One region of the Streptomyces sp. NPDC002884 genome, then DNA from elsewhere that is predicted to be linked to it. Evidence: riboswitches for the same ligand, from Rfam matches in the RefSeq annotation. Region 1 holds a riboswitch; the other holds the start of a gene.
What was found. Region 1 has a riboswitch for cobalamin ahead of metE (5-methyltetrahydropteroyltriglutamate--homocysteine S-methyltransferase). Riboswitches for the same ligand answer to the same signal wherever they lie in the genome.
Positions count from the first base shown of each region.

Region 1 (3,201 bases):
CGCCGAGGGGCTGGTCGTCGCGGACGAAGGACCAGGCGAGCATGGTGACGGGACCGGTGAGCATGCCCTTGACCGGGCGGTCGGTGAGGGACTGGGCGTACGTCGTCCAGCGCACGGTCATCGGTTCGGGGCGGGAGATGTCACCGGCCAGGATCGGCGGGCGGACGTAGCGGGTGCCGTAGGACTGCACCCAGCCGTGCTCCGTGGCCAGGTATCCGGTGAGCTGTTCGGCGAAGTACTGGACCATGTCGTTGCGTTCGGCCTCGCCGTGCACGAGGACGTCCAGGCCGGCCTTCTCCTGGAAGGAGACGACCTCCTGGATCTCGGCCTTGATGCGCTCCTCGTAGCCGCCGGTGTCGATGCGGCCGGCCCGCAGGTCGGCGCGGGCGGTGCGCAGTTCGCCGGTCTGCGGGAAGGAGCCGATGGTGGTGGTCGGCAGCAGGGGCAGGCCGAGGTGGGCGCGCTGGGCCGCGGCCCGCTCGGCGTACGGCTGGGAGCGGCGGGCGTCGGTGTCCCCGACCGCGGCGGCGCGGGCGCGGACGGCCGGGTCGTGGGTGAGGGGGGATACGGTCCGGGCGGCGAGATCGGCCCGGTTCGCGGCCAGTTCGCCCGTGATCGCGTCGGTGCCGAGGGACAGGCCCTCGGCGAGGGCGACGATCTCGGCGGTCTTCTGGCGGGCGAAGGCCAGCCAGCGCCGGGTCTGCGGCGCGATGTCCTGCTCCAGGGCCGTGTCGAGGGGCACGTGGAGCAGGGAGCAGGAGGCGGCCACGTCGACCCGGTCGGCCAGCCCGAGCAGGGTGCCGAGGGTGGCGAGGGACTTCTCCAGATCGTTGATCCACACGTTGCGGCCGTTGACGACGCCGGCGATCAGCCGCTTGCCCGGCAGACCGCCCACGGCGGCGAGGGCGTCGAGGTTGGCGGCCGCGGCGTCGGTGAAGTCCAGGGCGAGTCCGTCGACGGGAGCCTTGGCCAGGACCGGCAGGGCGTCGCCGAGCCGGTCGAAGTAGGAGGCGACCAGGAGCCGGGGCCGGTCGGTGAGCGCCCCGAGTGCACGGTAGGCGCGGGCGGCGGCGTCCAGTTCGGCCGGGGTGCGGTCCTGGACGAGGGCGGGCTCGTCCAGCTGTACCCACCCGGCGCCGGCCGCGCGCAGGTCGGCGAGGACCTCGGCGTACACCGGCAGCAGGCGGTCGAGCAGGGTGAGCGGCTCGAAGTCCGCGGGCACGCCCGGGGCGGGCTTGGCGAGCAGCAGGTAGGTGACCGGGCCGACCAGCACCGGGCGGGCGTCCAGCCCGAGGGCGAGGGCTTCCCGGAGCTCGGCGACCTGCTTGGCCGGATCGGCCGTGAAGACCGTGTCCGGGCCCAACTCGGGCACCAGATAGTGGTAGTTGGTGTCGAACCACTTCGTCATCTCGAGCGGTGCGACGTCCTGGGTGCCGCGTGCCATGGCGAAGTAGCCGTTCAGCGGGTCGGCGGCGACGGCGTCGCGGTGGCGTCCGGGGATCGCGCCGACCATGACGGTGGTGTCCAGGACGTGGTCGTAGTACGAGAAGTCGCCGGTCGGGACCTCGTCGATGCCGGCGTCGGCGAGCTGCCGCCAGTTGGCGGCGCGCAGTTCGGCGGCGGTGGTGCGGAGGGCGTCGGCGCCGACGCGGCCCTTCCAGTAGCCCTCGATGGCCTTCTTCAGTTCCCGGTTCGGGCCCTGACGGGGGTAGCCGTACACGGTGGCCCGTGCCGCCGCGGCTGCGGACTTCGCTGTCACGGAAATCTCCTTCGCGAGATATCTCCCTGGAATCCCGGGACGGGACGCGAGCGCGAAGGGGTGACGGACCGGACGGATCCGACCTCGCGCGGCACAGCGCGGTCGTCCGCCTGATATGTACGCCGACCCGCCCACGAGGTCACCGGGATCTCCGCGCACGAGTGGTTCGTGCGTGGGCAACGGGCAGGTCTTCGGACTCACGGGCACGTCTCGTCGTACGGAGTTCGTACGAGACGGGACACCTACTGACCGTCGCTTCCCAGACCCTGTTCGTGGGTCCAGTGCGTATGACGGCGGTCGTTCCCGTTCACCGCTGCGGGGCAGTCCCGGATTCCCACCGGGTTCCCTCTTGCGACGCATCCCGCCTGGCGGACGGGGCGAACCAGCTGCGCCCGCCAGCCTACGGGGCGGCTCTGCGGCGCGGCGGATCCCGCCCGGCATTCGGGTGGTGAGGTGGAACACGCGTTCGGCATGCTTGGAATACGCCGGGAGCGGGAAACGCCCCGCTCGCGCCAGGACGCTCAGCCTTGGCCGTACACGTGGAATCCCCGGCCGCTCTTGCGGCCCAGCCGCCCCGCTTCCACCATCCGTCGCAGCAGTGGGGGTGGTGCGTAGAGCGGTTCCCTGAACTCGTCGTACAGGGACTCGGCGATGGCGGCGACGGTGTCCGGGCCGATCAGGTCCGCGTGCCGCGACGCCCCTCGGCCGGCCGTTGCGGATCGACCAGAACAGCACCACGTTCGTGCCGTACCCGGTACTTCGTGTCGAGTGAGCCGACGCTGTACCGCCCTCAGGCCGGATCAGCCGTGTGACGTGATGCCGGTTCGGGGTTCAGGGCCTGCTCGGTGGTGGGGTGACAGGCGAGGAGGACGTCGACGCCGACCAGCCGCAGGACGTGCAGGACGGGCTCCTGCGCGGCGGCGATGCGCAGCCAGCCGCCGTGCGCGCCGCTCACCTGCCGGTGCGCGGCGAGGAAGACGTTGATGCCGCTTGGAGTCCATGAAGGTGACGCCGGCGAGGTCCGCCACGACCCGCAGGGGAGGCACCGCGCCGTCCTCGCACAGCAGGGCTTCGCTGAGGACGTCCTTGACGTCGTGGTCGATCTCGCCCCGCACGGTCAGGACTCGCACGCCGTCGACCACGCGATGCGCGACGGACAGGCTGCCTCGCCGGTCCGCGTTCTCGATGTCGCTCACCGTCTCCTCGACTGTGTTCGGGCCGGCCCCGGGTCCGGGCGTGCGCCGAAGATTCTGCCCCACCACCGCGGCGGCATGCACCCCGCGGCTGTGCCGAACGGCACCCCCGTGGCATGCATGGCGCGATCGCGGGTACCGGCGCACGTGAACGGGGGAGTGAGGGCGAGAAACGTGGAGGAATCCCAGTCCGGCGGTGACGGCCGTAACGGGCCGAACGGGCATCTGGTGCGCGCGGGCTTCGCCCTG
Region 1 is NZ_JBEOVB010000003.1:379,600-382,800, reverse strand. Features, by position in the region: gene metE (5-methyltetrahydropteroyltriglutamate--homocysteine S-methyltransferase) at 1-1,759, opposite strand, end outside; cobalamin riboswitch at 1,925-2,161, opposite strand; partial or broken gene ABT070_RS09060 (3-hydroxyacyl-CoA dehydrogenase family protein) at 2,281-2,460, opposite strand; partial or broken gene ABT070_RS09055 (STAS domain-containing protein) at 2,550-2,955, opposite strand; gene ABT070_RS09050 (ATP-binding protein) at 3,073-3,201, shown strand, end outside.

Region 2 (3,201 bases), on a different contig from region 1:
ACGATCCAGTCCACCCGGCGCTCGTCGGTCTCCGGGACGTCCGCCTCGACGAAGCGCAGCGCCTCCTCCTCGCTGAGCGGTTCCAGCACCACGATCGCGGCGGAGGTGGTCTCCAGCGGGCTGTGCGGCCGGGAGGCGATGACCAGGGGCAGCTTCTCCTCGCGGGCGCGCTCGATGGCCCGGCGGATGACGTTGTCCCGGTTCTGCTGCCGGCCGTCGTCGAGGAGGGCCTCCTCCAGGCCGTCGGCGAGGACCACCGGCTTGTCGTCGGCGAGGAGCTGTTGCCACACCCGGTCGGTCTTGCTGCGCGCGAGAACGCCCTTGGGCGCCTCCTGGGCGAAGCGCTGCCTCGCCAGGCGTTCGAAGTTCAGGTCGGCGCCGTCCGCCGCGTCCCGCAGTCTGACCGGCACCGGTACGGCGTTCTGGCGGGCCAGGAGTTCGGTGAGCCGTACGAGGACGGCGGTCTTCCCGGCTCCGACGCCGCCGACGAGCAGATACGGCCGCCGGGTGTCGCGCTCCCGCAGTCGCTCGGCGATGACCTGGGCGATGTCCTCGCGGCCCACGATCTCGGCGGTGTCGTATCCGGCGGTGGGCACCAGGCGGCGCGGATCCCGCAGTGCCTTGGTGAGGTAGCGCCGTTTGGTCCAGCGGTACCACCAGAACAGGAAGAGCGCGGCGGCGATCGAGGCGGCGAGGATCGGGCCGACGAACTTGAAGACGGTGTCGAACCCCTCGTTGCCCTGCCGCCACTGCTCGAAGCCGGTCGTGTCCTGCGTGACGAGGATGAACAGGCCTTCCCCGACCCAGGCGAGCAGCGCCAGCACGGCGACCAGCCAGATGACCCTGGTGACGTTGGCGTAGGAGACCCATCGGCGCCACTTCCGGGGGCGGGTGGCGCCGCGGCGGGCCTCCAGACGGATCGTCAGGGAATGCCAGCGGCCCACGCACCCGTGTCCGACGCGGTGTCCCGCCCGTCGCAGGGCCAGCGTGGCCATCGGCGCGTCGCGCGGTCGCTCCTTGCCGGGCGGGTGGCGGACGACCCTCGTCATGGCGTTCTCCTTGCGAGTTCCGGGAGCGGTTCGCGGGACGGAGGACTCGCGGGACGGAGGATTCGCACGGCGCCGACGGCTACTTCCATGGAAGCACTCCCGGCACGCTCCGCAACCCGGGCGCCCGGGTTCCGTCCGCACACCCGAGCGGAACCGGCATCCCGTGCCACACCGCGACGATCCCACCCTGATCGCCTGTCAGCTGACGCTCTGAAACCGCCCCGACACAACATCTGGGGGTGGCGTGACAGGTGAGCACAAGATGTATGCTCATGCTCGCTGTCGCCGCAGGGGAATCCGGTGCGAATCCGGAACTGTCCCGCAACGGTGTACTCGCGTGCATCCATACCCGTATGCGCACGCCTGTTCAGTCCGAGGTCCTGTCGACAGCGCGCCCGGCCGTCCGGTCCGGGTGCCCTGACGTCCGGGTCTCGTGGAGTGGGCCGGTGGACGCGACGCCCCCGCGCGCTCGTGTGCTGCCCCCTGCCCTGCGCAAGGCCCACCGCCGAGCGAGGGAGAGCCCCACGTGACCATCGCGCCAGCCGAACCGGTTTCAGTCACCGAGCCTGAGACCGACGGTCCCGGTACCGCGTTGCTGCGGACCCTGACCGAGCTGACCGCCGATCTGCCCGACGCCGACCCCGGCCGGGTCGCCGCCGCCGCCCTGCGCGGCCGGTCCGCGCGGGCTGCCTCCGAGGTCACCGCGGAGCTGCGCGAGCTGGCCACGGAGGCCGCCGCGGGCCTGATCTCCGAGGACCCCGCCTACTCGAAGCTGGCCGCCCGGCTGCTGACGATCAGCATCGCCGCGGAGGCCGCCTCCCAGGGCGTCACCTCGTTCACCGGATCGGTCGCCGTCGGCCACCGCGAGGGCCTGATCGCCGACCGCACCGCCGAGTTCGTGCGCGTCCACGCGGTCCGCCTCGACGCCCTGATCGACGAGGCGGGCGACGACCGCTTCGGCTACTTCGGGCTCCGCACCCTGCACAGCCGCTACCTCCTGCGGCACCCGATCACCCGCAAGGTCGTCGAGACACCGCAGCACTTCCTGCTGCGCGTCGCCTCCGGCCTCGCCGAGGACGACACGGCGCGTTCCGTGGACGAGGTCGCCGCGCTCTACGGGCTGATGAGCCGCCTGGACTACCTCCCGTCCTCCCCCACGCTCTTCAACTCCGGTACCCGGCACCCCCAGATGTCGTCCTGCTACCTCCTCGACTCCCCGCTGGACGAGCTGGACTCCATCTACGACCGCTACCACCAGGTGGCCAGGCTGTCGAAGCACGCCGGCGGCATCGGACTGTCGTACTCCCGCATCCGCAGCCGCGGTTCGCTGATCCGCGGCACCAACGGGCACTCCAACGGCATCGTGCCGTTCCTGAAGACGCTCGACGCCTCGGTCGCCGCGGTGAACCAGGGCGGCCGGCGCAAGGGCGCGGCGGCGGTCTACCTGGAGACCTGGCACTCCGACATCGAGGAGTTCCTGGAGCTGCGGGACAACACCGGTGAGGACGCCCGCCGGACGCACAACCTGAACCTCGCGCACTGGATCCCGGACGAGTTCATGCGCCGGGTCAACGCCGACGCCCCGTGGTCGCTGTTCTCCCCCGCCGACGTGCCCGAGCTCGTCGACCTGTGGGGCGAGGAGTTCGACGCGGCCTACCGCAAGGCCGAGGAGGCGGGCCTCGCGAAGAAGACCATCCCGGCCCGTGATCTCTACGGCCGCATGATGCGCACCCTCGCGCAGACCGGCAACGGCTGGATGACCTTCAAGGACGCGGCCAACCGCACCGCCAACCAGACGGCCGAGCCGGGCCACGTCGTGCACTCCTCCAACCTGTGCACCGAGATCCTGGAGGTCACGGACGACGGCGAGACGGCGGTCTGCAACCTGGGTTCGGTGAACCTGGGCGCGTTCGTCGACACGACGGCCGGCACGATCGACTGGGAGCGGCTGGACGAGACCGTCCGCACGGCCGTCACCTTCCTCGACCGGGTCGTCGACATCAACTTCTACCCGACCGAGCAGGCGGGCCGCTCCAACGCCCGCTGGCGGCCGGTCGGCCTGGGCGCGATGGGCCTCCAGGACGTCTTCTTCAAGCTGCGGCTGCCCTTCGGCTCCCCCGAGGCGAAGGCGCTGTCCACCCATATCGCCGAG
Region 2 is NZ_JBEOVB010000007.1:208,693-211,893, forward strand. Features, by position in the region: gene ABT070_RS17485 (NACHT domain-containing protein) at 1-1,049, opposite strand, end outside; cobalamin riboswitch at 1,316-1,451, shown strand; gene ABT070_RS17490 (ribonucleoside-diphosphate reductase subunit alpha) at 1,576-3,201, shown strand, end outside.
Region 2: it holds a riboswitch for cobalamin, as region 1 does, so the genes downstream of both, ABT070_RS17490 (ribonucleoside-diphosphate reductase subunit alpha) here and metE (5-methyltetrahydropteroyltriglutamate--homocysteine S-methyltransferase) in region 1, are expected to answer to the same signal.